Regions from separate parts of the Halomonas sp. GXIMD04776 genome, predicted to be linked through region 2. Evidence: predicted binding sites of a transcription regulator. Region 2 holds the regulator's gene; the other holds the start of a gene.

Region 1 (7,705 bases), on a different contig from region 2:
GCCAAACCCAAGGACAAGGTTTACGGAGGCGAGCGACTGGCGTTGCACGCGGTGCTCGAGGAAGAAACGCGCTGGGTGCCCCAGGCGATCGCCTTGGATATCGTCTTCGAGGACGACGATGTATTGGTCATCGACAAGCCGCCAGGATTGGTGGTGCACCCGGCGGCGGGCAATCCGGACGGCACCCTGCTCAATGCGGTGCTGCATTATTGTCCGGCGTTGGCTGCCATACCGCGAGCAGGCATCGTGCATCGTCTCGATAAGGACACCAGCGGCTTGATGGTCGTCGCCAAGACGCTGCAGGCGCAGACCTCGCTGGTCGAGCAGCTCCAGGCGCGCAGCGTTTCTCGTGAATATGATGCGGTCGTCATCGGCGTCATGACCGCCGGCGGCACGGTGGACGCGCCAATCGGGCGTCATCCCAAGGATCGCAAACGTCAGGCGGTCACTGACTCGGGCAAACCGGCGATCACCCATTACCGCGTTGCCGAACGTTTTCGCGGTCATACGCATGTGCGTTGCAAGCTGGAAACCGGACGCACCCATCAGATTCGTGTGCACATGGCCCATCGGCGCTTCCCCTTGATCGGGGATGCGCTCTACAGCGGCCGCTTCAAATTGCCGGCCGGGGCCTCCGATACCCTCAAGGAAATCCTGCGCGAGTTTCCCCGCCAGGCCCTGCACGCGCGCAAGCTGGCATTTATTCATCCACGTCATGACAAGTCGATGGAATTTCGCGCCGATTTGCCGGACGACCTGCTGATGCTTCTCGACTACTTGAGAGTCGACAGTGAGGAGCGCACATGAGCGAGCAACCGACGCTTTTGTTGCCCGACTGGCCGTCGCCGAGCACCGTTGGCGCCTTCATCACCACCCGGGAGACCGGGCCCAGCCAGGGGCCCTTCGCCGCTTTCAATCCGGCACTTCATGTGGGTGATGATCCGGCCAAGGTGGCGCACTGTCGTGATCTGCTGGCCGAACAGATAGACGACGAACGCCCTCTGTTGTGGCTCGATCAGGTGCATGGCGCCAATGTCGTTCAAGGCTATTCCGCGGAGTTTGCCAGGACGTTGCCCAAGGGCGATGCCGCGGTGGCCTTCGACAAGCACTATGCCTGCGTAATACTTACCGCCGATTGTTTGCCGGTGTTCCTGTGCGATCGCCAGGGGAGCCGTGTCGGACTCGCTCACGCTGGTTGGCGTAGCCTGGCGGGGGGTGTTCTAGAGGCCAGCGTTGCAGCGTTGGGATGTGCTCCGGAAGATCTGATGGCCTGGCTTGGCCCGGCCATTTCAAATGCTCAATTTGAAGTGGGCCGGGAGGTATTCGAGGCCTTCGTTGCGGTTCAGCCCGAGGCAGCTAGTGCCTTTGAACCCAGCCCCTATCGGCTCAACCACTACATGGGTGATCTTTACCGATTGGCGCGCCTGCGGCTGGAGCGCCTGGGGGTCTCGCATATCAGCGGTGGCCATTTTTGCACCGCTTGTGAATCGCGTTTTTATTCTTACCGCCGGGACGACGGTGTGACCGGGCGGATGGCCAGCGTGATCTGGCTGAGATAAGGAAAAGCTGACTTATTGCTATGCGTGATATCTTTTCATTTTGATCTCGATCAATTGCGCTGCTGCTTTCGCTACCCACCGACTTGAAACCCTCCCAACATACCTCCATTGAATATGTCAACGTAAATGAAGGCCGCAAGGCGCGTCCAAACGCGCCTTGCCCCTGAGGGAGGAATTCGATGCGAATCGACCGCATGACCAGCAAATTGCAGAACGCCCTGGCCGAGGCCCAATCCCTGGCGGTAGGCAGCGGCCACAATCAACTCGATCCTGGCCACTTGGTGGCCGCACTACTCGATGCCCAGGATAGCGGCATCAAGGGGTTGGTGCAGAAGAGTGGCGGTGACATCGCCAAGCTGCGCGATGGCCTGGCCGACTATCTGGACAACCTGCCCGAGGTGGGGCAGTTCGACGGCAACGTCAATATGAGCCAGGATCTGGCGAGGTTGTTCAATCTGGCCGACCGAGAAGCCCAGAAACGCGGCGACCAGTACATTGCCAGCGAACTGGTGCTGCTCGCGGCCCTGGAAATGAACCACGCCATCACTCGCGTGTTGACCCAGGCGGGCCTGACCAAGAAAGCGGTACTGGCTGCCATCGACAGTCTTCGCGGAGGTGCCAAGGTCGACGATGCCAACGCTGAGGAAAACCGCGAAGCGCTGGACAAGTACACCTTGGACCTTACCGCCCGGGCCACCGAGGGCAAGCTCGATCCGGTGATCGGCCGGGATGACGAGATCCGCCGCACGATCCAGGTGCTGCAGCGGCGTACCAAGAACAACCCGGTGCTGATCGGCGAACCCGGGGTGGGCAAGACCGCTATCGTCGAGGGACTGGCCCAGCGCATCATCAACGGTGAGGTGCCGGAAGGGCTCAAGGACAAGCGGGTGCTGTCCCTGGACATGGGGGCGCTATTGGCCGGTGCCAAGTTCCGGGGCGAGTTCGAGGAGCGCTTGAAGGCGGTACTCAAGGAGCTGGCCCAGGAAGAGGGCCGGGTGATCCTGTTCATCGATGAGTTGCACACCATGGTCGGCGCCGGCAAGGCAGAAGGATCCATGGACGCCGGCAATATGTTGAAGCCGGCCTTGGCTCGCGGTGAGCTGCACTGCGTGGGCGCCACGACCCTGGACGAATACCGCAAGTACATCGAGAAGGATGCCGCTCTGGAGCGCCGTTTCCAGAAGGTGCTGGTGGACGAGCCGACCGAGGAAGACACCGTCGCCATCCTGCGCGGCCTCAAGGAGCGCTACGAGGTGCACCATGGGGTCGATATCACCGATTCGGCGATCATCGCCGCGGCCAAGCTGTCGACCCGCTACATCACCGATCGCCAGTTGCCGGACAAGGCCATCGACCTGATCGATGAGGCGGCCTCGCGCATCCGCATGGAACTGGATTCCAAGCCGGAGGAGATGGATCGTCTCGACCGCCGCCTGATTCAGCTCAAGATGGAACGTGAGGCGCTGAAGAAGGAGACCGATGAGGCCTCGCGAAAGCGCCTGGAAGGGCTTCAGGGTCAGATAGACGAACTCGAACGCGAGTATGCGGACCTCGAAGAGGTGTGGAAGTCCGAGAAAGCCAGTATCCAGGGGGCGGCCCAATTCAAGGCGGAGCTCGAGCAGGCGCGCATCGATCTCGAGGCGGCACGTCGCCAGAGTGATCTAGGGCGCATGTCCGAGCTGCAGTACGGGGTCATCCCGACGCTGGAGAAGAAGATCGCCGAGTCTGGCGAAGGGGAGGCGGCGGATACCTCCAAGCATGTGCTGCTGCGCTCCAACGTCACCGAGGAGGAGATCGCCGAGGTCGTCTCGCGCTGGACCGGTATTCCCGTGTCCAAGATGCTCGAAGGCGAGCGCGACAAGCTGCTGCGCATGGAAGACGCGCTCCACGAGCGGGTGATCGGCCAGGACGAGGCGGTCAATGCGGTGGCCAATGCGGTACGTCGTTCCCGAGCGGGGCTTGCCGATCCCAACCGTCCCAACGGCTCTTTTCTGTTCCTCGGCCCGACCGGGGTGGGCAAGACCGAGCTGTGCAAGTCGCTGGCCAATTTCCTCTTCGACACCGAAGAAGCCATGGTGCGCATCGATATGTCCGAGTTCATGGAGAAGCACTCCGTGGCGCGGCTGATTGGGGCGCCTCCCGGCTATGTGGGTTACGAAGAGGGCGGTTATCTCACCGAGGCGGTACGCCGCAAGCCCTATTCGGTGTTGCTGCTGGACGAGGTCGAGAAGGCGCATCCGGACGTCTTCAATATTCTATTGCAGGTACTGGAAGACGGTCGCCTCACCGACGGCCAGGGACGTACCGTGGATTTCCGCAATACGGTGATCGTCATGACCTCCAACATGGGCTCCGACATCATCCAGCGGCTGGGCGGCGATGACGCGGACTATGAGGTGATGCGGGCATCGGTCATGGAGGTGGTGGGTAATCACTTCCGTCCAGAACTGATCAACCGCATCGATGAAGTGGTAGTCTTCCATGCGCTCGGTCAGGAGCAGATTCAGGCCATCGCCAGCATCCAGCTCGACCGGCTACGGGGTCGACTGGCGGAGCACGATCTCTCACTCGAGATCAGCGACGATGCCATGGCGCAGTTGGCGGTGGTGGGCTTCGATCCGGTCTTCGGCGCGCGGCCGCTCAAGCGGGCCATCCAGAACCGCATCGAGAACCCCTTGGCACAGGATCTGTTGGCGGGTCGTTTTGCTCCCGGTGATACCATTCGCGTGAGCACCGAGGACGACCATCTGAAATTCGACAAATGATGTCGTTCAGAACGTTTTTTTCCTCCTTGGCCCGCCGTTCCCGGCGGGCTTTTTTGTCGATGAAAGCGTCACACCTGATTAGCGGCTCAGTTGCCAGTGCATACGAGTGCGCCAGCGTCCGCCTTCTCCAGAGAAGCGCCAGTTCCACGAGCTTGAGCGCGCGGTACCGCTACTGCCCCAATTACCGGTGTAACTGTTAATTGTCGCTCTTCTCGTCCGCGACCCGAGTATGTCGTCCTCATTCGTGAACAGTCTGGCTAGCCAGTCCATGATGTTATCCAGGAAACCTTTCACCGCGTTGGCGATGATCCTTGCCACATGCGGAGGAATCACCACGCCCAAGGCTTCCCCGGCAGCAATAACCCCTCGGGCGATCAGTTCCTCGGTAATCTTTGCCTTCGCATACTCGCGCGCGGCATCAAGGAACTCGTTCCAACCGCCCTCATCGCGCTCGATGGCATACACACTCACCGAATAAGCTTTTGGAAACCGATTGCCGCCCTCGGTGATCCGAAACCAATGGATCGTCTTGTCATTGAAACTTTTTTTGCCGCCTTCCTTGATGCTGCCAAGGTTATAATATCCTGAGGTGACATCGCCGGTTTCATCGATGCCGACGGTAGCCAGCGAAACCTCGTCGACCTGATTGAAGGTGAAAGGCCAGACATGACGTTCATCTTGGCTGTCCTCGACGCGAAGAGACTCCAGCTTCAGGTCGAGGCGGCGATAGCCGTCCGTTCCAGGCGGCTCCCTTTCCTCAAGCTGGCGAAAAGCTGTCGGTGCCAGCCGAAAATTCGCCTGTATGCCGGATGGAATCAGTTCGGCTCGAAAGCTGGCGCGATCTAGAAGCCCCTTGGTCGTGACCTCTAGGGTTAACGGGTCGCTGATCTTGAGTTCGGTCAGCGGTCCCAGCACCTTAACGCGCTGTGCCAGATCCAGATCCTTCTGACGGTGAAAATAACCCGTCATAAGCTTCCTCTTGCTCTCGGGAATCGCCTCCAGGAGTTTGGCGACATGCGCCTCGTCCGTTCCCTCGCGGCGCATATCGAGATTGACATAGCGCTCGCCGGCCAGCAGAAACGATTGAAACAGGTTGTCACCGAGGGCGATGCCGACTTTCGAGAGTTCCAGGTCGGACTCGGTATTGTTCTTGACGGTCATGACACTATCTCCCTGCTGAGTTGAAGAGGGCAGTAGCTAAGCGCTGAAACCCAAATCATCAGTGGCTACCTAATGCCCACAGGTCAGTAATAACAATTAGGTAACGGGAAAAACGTCACCTCTAATGCTACATTATTAGTGCCGTATAGTTATATTTAGGCAGCGCAAGCTTACAGGGGGGGTGGCGCCGGTCTCGTTATCGACGCGCTTTGAAACATCATGAATCCGCTCGCTAGTGCCGAGGCGCGTATCAAGCAGCTTTGCTGCCTAGGGTTGGGTGGCGAAGTGATAATGCCGGCAATACTGGAAGAGCTGCACAACCTTATCCCCTCCTATACCAATTGCTTCACTTGGTCGGGTCCTGAAGGTGAGATGAGCAACAGCTATGCGGAAAATATGGACGAGTTGTTGCCACTGCTACCTCTCTATTTCGAGGAAATGTATAACCGGCGGGAAGAGGAGGTGGTGGCTTCCTTCCGCGATGTGATGCGCGGTCGAGTTAATGTTCACAAGACCGTATTGCTGCTCGAGGATATGCTCAAGGACGATCGCCGCAGTTATTATCGCCACGACTATTACAATCTGTTTCTTCGCCCTGCCAATTTGCATCGCAGCATCAATGTCGTCGTACGTGAAAATGGGATCGCGCTTGGCGGCTTCGGATTGCACCGTACGGAGAGAGATAGCGAATTCAGGTCCGATCAGCTAGGCTCGCTGGAACGCTTGATGCCCTTTATCGCCCATGCGCTGACGGCTGCGCCTCGCTGTGAAGAGTTGCTGGTGGACAGTGAACGGGAAGGTTTTATAATCGCTGATCACGAAGGCCGGATACATCATTTTTCCGAGGAGGCGCATCGACTGTTGATCATGGCGACACGGCCGGTTATCTCTTGGCAGACTCACAGCGACGACCTGCGTTTGCCTGATCCAGTCGCACAACTGTGCAGGCGTCTGACTACCGTTTTCACCAGCGGCATGTTTGCCAGCACCCCGCCTGTTTACCGTCATCGCAACAATCTGGGTGGCTTTATCTTTCGCGCCTATTGGCTGAATAATGATGGCCTCCATCAGGCGGAGCCAGAGCCCTCATCGCTGGTCGGTGTCCATGTACGCTATCAGGAGCCCAAGACAGTACGGATACTTCGCCGACTTCGTGATATGCCTTCTCTATCACGCCGCCAAATGCAGGTTTGCCTTTTGTTGGCGACCGATATATCGACCGAGCAAATCGCCGCACAGATGAACATGAGCAAGCATACCGTCGTGAGCCATACGCGACGGATTTACGATAAACTGGACGTGAATAACCGTGGCCAGTTGCTGGCTAAACTCACGTCACTTTGAGTCGTTATCCCACAGGGTTGCCTGTCCGCTCAAGCGTGCCATCTAGAGCCGGATCGAGAACCTGCTGGCCCGGGATCTGCTGACCGGTCGTTTCGCTTCTGGCAATATTATCCGCGTAAGCTCCCAGGACGGCCATCTGAAATTCGACAAATGATGTCGTTCAGAACGCTTTTTCCTCCTTGGTCCGCCTTTCCCGGCGGACTTTTTTGCGTCGCAACATGGTTGGCCGGTTGACAGTTTCGGGCAGCTAATGGAATCTTGACGGTTCCTGATTGTGGGCGCGGCAATATCGGGCGATCCTCGAGCGCTGCGTGAAGGGTAGGTGCGAGACCTCTACCCGCCTTGCAAGGATTTCCAGGCATGGGCTAACCGTCCATTCTGGCCCAACCCCGACGCGGCGATCCGTCGCGATATAGAGTGCAGGCCCTATCCGGGCCGTATAACGCCAGGGTTTGGCATCAGGTGCCGGCGTTGCCGGCAGCGGCGTATTGCCGCACTCGATTTTCGTCACCCATTCCGGGGGCGAAATGGCACTCGAGACCTCCAGGGGAGAAATAACTGTGGAACTGCTTTCCGGCGCCGATATGATCGCCCGCTTCCTGAAGGATGAGGGCGTTGAGTACATCTATGGCTATCCTGGCGGAGCCGCGCTGCATATCTATGATGCGCTGTTCCGTCAGGATGACGTCAAACACATTCTAGTGCGTCACGAACAGGCCGCTACCCATGCGGCCGATGGCTATGCGCGGGCATCCGGTAAGCCCGGTACCGTGTTGGTCACCTCCGGGCCCGGCGCGACTAATGCCGTGACCGGTATCGCCACCGCCTATATGGACTCGATTCCAATGGTGGTGCTGTGCGGCCAGGTGGCCAGCC
Region 2 (7,705 bases):
CATGAAGCAGCTTTGCCAGATACCTACCACGTCGTTGAGCATGCCGAAGGTCAAGGGCAGGAAGAAGCCGCCCAGGCCACCGATCATTCCTACCACGCCGCCCACGGCGCCGACATGCTGTGGATAGTAGACCGGGATATGCTTGAATACCGCCGCCTTGCCCAAGGACATGAAGAAGCCCAGCACCATGGTCAGCGCAACGAAGGCGACCAGATGCATGGTCAGCGAGAAACGAATCTCTCCCGCCACCCCATGCACCACGTACTCGGTAGGCGGATAACTCAACAGGAACGTACAAATGACCGAGACGATCAGCGTCCAGTACATCACCCGACGCGCGCCGTAGCGATCCGATAGCCAGCCGCCGAGAATCCGGAACAGCGAGGCGGGAATGGTATACAGCGCGGCAATGACGCCTGCGGCGGCGATGCCCAGCCCGTATACCTCAATCAGGTAATGCGGCAACCACAGGGCCAGAGCAACAAAGGCACCGAAGACGAAGAAATAGTAGAGCGAGAAACGCCATACCCGCAGTTGGGTCATGGGCGCCAGTTGCTCCTTCAAGGGCACCGGGTTGGCACGGCGACCGGCACTCAATGGATCGGTTTTCGCCAGCACCATGAAGGCGATACCCATGGCGCCGATGACCGTGGCATACACTAGAGCGGTCGCCTGCCATCCGAGTGCCAGCAGCAAGAAGGGGGCGCCGAAATTGGTCACCGCGGCACCCACGTTGCCGGCGCCGAAGATACCCAACGCAGTCCCCTGCTTCTCCTTCGGGAACCAGGCGGAGGTATAGGCCACTCCGACGATGAAGGAACCACCGGCCAGACCCACACCGAGGGCGCCGATCAGCAACATCGCATAGCTGTTAGCAAAGGTCAGCAAATAAACACAAAGAGCCGTGACCAGCATCAATAGCCCGAATACCCAGCGCCCACCGAAGCGGTCAGTCAAAATGCCCAGGAACATCCGCGAGATAGAGCCAGTAAGAATCGGCGTGGCCATCAGCAGCCCCAGCTGGGTGTCGGAAAGCCCGAACTCCTGCTTGATCTGTATCCCGAGAATGGAGAAGAGTGTCCACACCGCGAAGCACAACGTAAACGCCAGGGTCGACAACCCCAGCGCCCGATGCTCATCCTGGCGTAGAAGCGACAATACGTTTGGCATGGCAGGTCCCCTTGGAATCGGATAAGAGCCGACTAGAGGCACATTGCTACAGGGAGTCTTGAGACCTATTGACCTGAATCAAGGAACGATTGACTGGAAAGTAGCCGAATAGATCGGAATACCACTTAAGAGGTATTCCAAAAATATATTTCAAGTATTTGTATCGAATGGATTAATAGGAATTTTAGATGACTTGTTATGGGCAAGAACGACATAACGACTCAAAAGAGGTAGTGGCCCATGGACCCCCTCATGCCTTACACCTTTGGCCAATCCCTGTTCTTTCGCGCAGGGCTGATCATGGCCGGCATCGTCGTCCTTGCCCTTACCAGCATGTTGGGCTCGATCGTCATTGCCGAAACGGCCAGCGGCGACGCCGCGGCGATCAATCAGGCCGGCTCGATACGCATGCAGGCCTATCGCCTTTACAGCACTCTGGACCAGTCGCTGGGGGCAGATGATCTTATCGAGCAACGCGTCACCCGCCTTGACGAAACTCTGCGAGAAGACTCGATCGTCTCGTTTGTTCCGGGTGGATCACAGCATCCCCTGACGATTCGCTATAACGAGGTGATTCGCCAATGGCAGGAGATACTGCGCCCCGCCATGCTGATGCCGGATGTTGAAAAGGAGCAGGCGTTATCCGAGCGGGTTGCACGCTTCGTCGACGAAATGGATGCATTCGTCAGCCAACTGCAAGAAAGAGCGGAATCGCGCATCGAGATGCTTCGCCTGGTACAGGGGATTGCGCTTTTCCTGACCTTGGTATTGGCCTTTTTCGCAATGTACCAGTTAGCCAATATCATGCCCCCGCTGCGAGAGTTGTTCACTGTGGTCAATCAGGCACGCCAAGGGAATTTTGATCACCGCACCCACTACCGCAACGACAATGAACTCGGCCTGATCTCGCGCACCATCAACCAGATGAACGAGAGTCTTTCGCAGATGTATGCTCAGCTGGAACAGCGGGTTACGCTCAAGACTGCCGAGCTTCAACGCAGCAACGATGCACTGAGCCTGCTCTATCAGGCGGCGCGCCAGTTCAGCGGTTTCTCTACGGGCCATGAGCGCTATCGAGAGGTACTCGATCAGCTCGAGCGGGTCACCGGCGTCGACTCGATCACCCTGTACCTGGGCAACGATAGCGCCCCCGCCGACGCTCGGGCCATTGCCGTCGAAAAAGCCGGACAGCATTACGGCATGCTTCTGCTGCGCTATCCGCAGGATCACGGGCCACAGCATTGGCAACAAGAACTGATCGAAACCGTCGCCGACCTGATTGCCGCGGCTCTATCCCTTGCCAAAAAGTCCGATGAGCAACGCAGGCTGGCCCTGATGGATGAACGGGCGGTCATCGCCCGAGAGCTTCACGACTCTCTCGCCCAGTCGCTGTCCTATCTGAAGATTCAGGTGGCCCGACTGCAGATGCAGATTCGCCAGCAAAAACCCCAGACGGATCAGCAGGCCGTCATCGATGAGCTACGCGAAGGCCTCAATGCGGCCTACCGCCAGTTGCGGGAGCTGCTCAACACCTTCCGACTGCAGATGAACGCCGCGGGGCTCGAAACAGCGCTGCATGAAACGACCCAGGAATTTTCACGACGCGGTGGACTCGAGATACGGCTCAACGATGCCCTCCACCACTCCTTCGACCAAGCCCTTGAGCAGTCTCCGCTTACCCCTAATGAAGAAGTGCATATCCTGCATCTTGTGCGGGAAGCGCTGGCCAACGTGATCCACCACGCCAAGGCGCATCGTTGTGATATTCATCTTTGTAACGATGCAGAGGGTGGCGTAGAACTGAGTCTACGCGACGATGGCATCGGATTACCGGATCAATGGGAGCGACTGAACCATTACGGTACCATCATCATGCGTGAGCGTGCCGCAGCGCTTGGTGGGCGTCTCACTATGCAGCGCCATCCCGAAGGAGGAACACTCGTCGCACTGCACTTCATGCCTCGGTTGGCTAACGAGAATGACTCGAGCCCGCTATCCGGAGATAACCGATGACTAGCCCCCGTATCCTGATCGTCGACGACCATCCGCTGTTTCGCCGCGGTGTTCGCCAGCTGATCGACATGGATGACAACATGCTGGTAGCCGGGGAAGCGTCCAATGGCGCTGACGCCGTGCGCATGGCGGCAGAGCTCGACCTGGATCTGATCCTGATGGATCTGCACATGGCGCAGGTGGATGGTCTGGAAGCCCTAGGACAGATACGCGGTGCCGATATCGATACGCGCATCGTCATGCTGACCGTATCCGATGCCAACGAGGATATCGTGGCGGCACTTCGCGCCGGGGCCGATGGCTATCTGCTCAAGGACATGGAGCCCGAAGATCTGCTGGTGCATATCCAGCAGGCGGCCAAAGGCATTATGGTTGTCAGCCCGCAGCTGGCGACCATCCTTGCTGACGCCATCGGTGGCAGGCGAACCGCCTCCGTCGATGTCCTGACGACCCTGACCTCTCGGGAACGGGACATTCTGCGTGCGCTTGCGAAGGGACGCAGCAACAAGATGATCGCACGACAATTGGCCATCACCGAAGGCACCGTCAAGGTACACGTCAAGCATCTACTCAAGAAGCTGAATTTGCGCTCCCGAGTAGAAGCTGCCGTCTGGGCGGTCAATCATGGCGCGGTATGATTCCTGTTCTCGCCATGGCTATCGAAGCACTTGTTTCAACAGCTTAGTTTAACCACTTCTTTCAAGAATCGGTGACATCCTCGATCCAGGTCAGGGCCGCCACGGCCGCCGGAAAGCCCAGGGTGGGGATCGACATCATCGCCACTTGCTTGAGCTCCTCGGCATCGATGGATTCTTCCAGGGCGCGCCTCGCGTGGGAATGCACCGCCCCTTCGGATCGGGCCCCCACGGCCAGCGCCAGCTTGACCAGGCGACGTGTGCGCTCATCCAGTGGCCCAGACTCGGCGCAGGCCTCTCCCAGGGCAGCATAGGCACTCCATACTTCGGGGTACTGCTCGGCGACTTCGCCGGCGCCGGAAGGTAGATTCTGCTGAGACATAAAGACATACTCCTTATAAAGTTAACGTCATGATTGCCGACAATAATCTAGGTATGACCTTGCGCCAACATCCGATTTTCATCCTTTCATTCTTGGGCACCTGTCAATTTAACCTATACTATGTGCCTGCAACCATCGAGACCTTGCCCTCTTTTAGTTAGAATCGCTCATATAACTCAGGCAAGGCTCACAGTGAGGAGGAAAAAATGTCCCTGCCCCGCGTTGCCGCACTCAACGAGACGCGAGACAACTGTCGCGATTGTCGTCTGCGCGAACTGTGCCTGCCGGATTCGCTTTCCAATGCGGATGTCATCAAGCTCGAGAAGATCGTGCAACGTCGCAAACCCATCTCTCGCGGCGACTATCTGTTCCAGGCAGGGCATCCCTTCACTGCCATCTATGCAGTGCGTACCGGCTCGATCAAGACCTCGAGCTTGCTGGCCAACGGCGATGAGCATATTACCGGTTTTCATCTTCCCGGTGAGGTAATCGGGCTTGAGGCCATCACGTCCGATCGGCACCCCAACGCCGCCATCGCCATGGAAACCTCGAGTGTCTGCGAGATCCCCTTCCACTCCCTTGAAGCCTTGGGAGAAAAGGCCCCCGGACTGCAGCAGCAGTTAGTTCGCATCATGAGTCGCGAGCTGGTGACCGAACAGGGGACCGCTCAGCTACTGACTCGGCGCTCCGCGGAACAGCGCCTGGCAGCCATCCTCTTGAATTTTTCGGAGCGCTTTGCCAATCGAGGCCTCTCCGCCAGCCGCTTCCGCCTGCCGATGTCGCGTCTGGATCTAGGCAATTATCTCGGACTGGTGCCGGAAACAATGAGCCGGACCTTCCGCCGTCTGGAGGAACAGAAGCTTCTCAACATTGCCGGCAAGGAAATCAACATCGTCGACAAGCCTGCCTTGACGGAGCTCGCCTATGGTGCCGCCCCGGATGTTGGCTCGGCTTCACGTTCACGTCATGCGTGATACCTCTACTCAAGACGTGTCTACGTAACGCCGGTGGCCTCTGTCCCTTGAGCGATGTTTGATTAGACGTGACTCAAGTCAACACAGGGCGTGTCGACGCTGGCTATAGTGAGCGTAAAAATCCTTTCTCGAAGGATACGAGATGGTTGCTCACTCGACGCTCGATCGTGTCTTACTGAAAAAATACGCCAGCATCGCCCCGTGTCATGCTCCCTATTTCCCTCTGACGCTATTACGCGAAGGCTTCTCGCCCCGGGACCATCGCCTGGCGGCTCAGGCCAGCAACGAGGATCCCATCCCCAAGCCACTCTCGGTTTCCCTATACCTATCAGACTGCCATGAGCTGGATGGACCGGATGCCTGTCACAAGACGAGCGTTCATCACAAAGCCCGTATTCATGAATATCTTGGCTATCTCGAACGGGAAATCGGTTTGCAAGCCGCACTTTTCGATAGTGATCGTCTCGTCGAGCACATTCATGTGAGTGGCGGCTTGTCGACATGCATGAAGTACGCGCAGTGGGAAAGGCTGTTTGGCGTATTGGCGCAACGTTTTCGTCTGGCTCAGGACGACCAGCCCACCTGCACTATCGATGTGGACGCGAATGACACTTCCGAAGGTCACATAGCGCTGCTCGGCGAGCTGGGATTCACTCATTTGAATCTAAAGGTTCAGCCCAGCGAGGAAGCCCTCGCGCTTCTTGTCGACGCCGCGCGAGATGCGTATTTCCATGCGATAAGCATGACGATGATCCTTGCCCCTCCCGGGCAGACGCTTGCTGGCTTCGATGCGAACCTGGCCACGTTAATAGCGCTACGACCGGACCAGCTCAATCTGTGTCACCCTCGCCCCGCCGGCACACGGACCAATGCCGCAGCGCTCACTCCGGCGCGTTTGCAGCACGCCATCCTGTCACTCGCGGCCGCCGGCTATGTGCATCTTGGCCTGGGCCATTTCGCCCTGACCGACGATGCCCTGGCGCAGGCTTGGCGCCAAGGCACGCTAAGCTACAACTTACACGGGTACTCTTCTCATGCGGCTTGCGATCTGATCGGCCTGGGACCGGGTGCGCTCAGCCATATAAACGATAGTTACAGCCAGAATGCCCAACAGATACCACGCTATTACAGGCATCTCGATCAGAGACAGCCGCCGATCTGGCGCGGGCATGACCTGCGTTTCGACGATCTGCTACGGCTTGACATCATCCATTGCTTGCTCTGTTGGCAGTGGCTTGACGTCACCGCGATCGAAGAGCGCTACCGCATCGTCTTTCGCAATTATTTCGCACCGGAACTGACCGCCTTGGCGCCCTTCGTTGAGGATGGTCTGGTGACGATTCAGCCCGACGCCCTCCGGCTACTGCCCCCGGGGCATCTGCTGCTGGGACGGGTGGCAGGGTTATTTGATCCTCCGCGGGGCACGTCACGGCGACGCTTGTCCCGGATCGTTTGATAATCCTCATCCGGCAGTGTCACTTGGCCGGATCATGACTGTACTGCGATCATTCGCCACCAGGAGAGCGGATCGTGGGTGATGGCGGCACCCACGATGTAAGCAAAGATCACGATAGCCACCAGCGCCGCAACTCCCCGTATGGCCGGAGTGCGACCGCGTTTGATGGCGATGGTCCCGACGCCGATATAGGCCACCAGCCCCACCAGCTTGGCCGCCAGCCAGGGTTGCCGGGTCGGCCAGGCCTCGAGCAGGATCATTAGCGTGACCCCCGCCGTCAGCAACAGGGTGTCGATCACATGCGGAAGAATGCGCACCCAACGCTGGCCAAGTTGCGGCGACCGGCGTACCGACCACCAGGCGCGCAGCACGAATAGCGCCAGGCTCAAGCCTGCTGCCAGCATATGAAGCTGTTTGATCAGCAGATAACTCGCCATGCAATCTCTCTGATTTACTGATAATGAATTTGACGCGACATCCCGATCTTATAGCATATCGCTATTATCTTTATGCTAAAAAAGCCTAACGTTAGAACTTATTTTGCATCACGGTGTCTGCATCTTGAATGATGCCAACGAATCTGGAGACCTGCCATGTGTAATCCGATCGTGACCCACTTCTTCGATGAGCCAACCAATACCTTCAGCTACATCGTTCAGGACCCCAAAAGCAATGCCTGTGCCATCCTCGACTCGGTGCTCGACTTCGACTACGCCGCCGGTCGCACCGACGTACATTCCGCCGACACCATCATCGATTTCATTAAGCGCCATGATTTATCGGCCGAATGGGTGCTCGAGACCCATGTACATGCCGACCATCTTTCCGCCGCGCCCTATCTGCACGAGAAGCTGGGAGGCAAAACCGGTATCGGCAAGAAGATCCGCGAGGTTCAGGAGACCTTCGGCAAGGCCTTCAACGCCGGCACCGAGTTTGCCCGGGACGGCAGCCAGTTCGATCGTCTGTTCGAGGAAGGTGATACCTTCACCATTGGCGGCCTGGAAGCTCGGGTACTTCACACCCCGGGGCACACCCCAGCCTGCCTGACCTACGTGGTAGGCGATACCGCCTTCGT

What was found. The regulator FNR, encoded in region 2, switches genes on or off when oxygen is low (the NO sensors DNR and NnrR bind a similar motif). The targets are predictions, from matches to a motif close to TTGATNTANATCAA.
Region 1: clpB (ATP-dependent chaperone ClpB) is a predicted target of FNR. The motif match lies at 1,600-1,613, and genes of this name have one in related genera.

What each region holds. Positions count from the first base shown of each region.
Region 1 is NZ_JBNCAN010000018.1:5,196-12,900, reverse strand. Features, by position in the region: gene rluD (23S rRNA pseudouridine(1911/1915/1917) synthase RluD) at 1-807, shown strand, start outside; gene pgeF (peptidoglycan editing factor PgeF) at 804-1,559, shown strand; gene clpB (ATP-dependent chaperone ClpB) at 1,739-4,324, shown strand; gene ACPF7Z_RS12810 (hypothetical protein) at 4,403-5,485, opposite strand; gene ACPF7Z_RS12805 (helix-turn-helix transcriptional regulator) at 5,705-6,829, shown strand; gene ACPF7Z_RS12800 (acetolactate synthase 3 large subunit) at 7,390-7,705, shown strand, end outside.
Region 2 is NZ_JBNCAN010000003.1:195,959-203,663, forward strand. Features, by position in the region: gene ACPF7Z_RS03215 (nitrate/nitrite transporter) at 1-1,170, opposite strand, end outside; gene ACPF7Z_RS03220 (histidine kinase) at 1,411-3,183, shown strand; gene narL (two-component system response regulator NarL) at 3,180-3,821, shown strand; gene ACPF7Z_RS03230 (carboxymuconolactone decarboxylase family protein) at 3,883-4,200, opposite strand; gene fnr (fumarate/nitrate reduction transcriptional regulator Fnr) at 4,407-5,174, shown strand; gene ACPF7Z_RS03240 (hypothetical protein) at 5,317-6,630, shown strand; gene ACPF7Z_RS03245 (SirB2 family protein) at 6,663-7,067, opposite strand; gene ACPF7Z_RS03250 (MBL fold metallo-hydrolase) at 7,224-7,705, shown strand, end outside.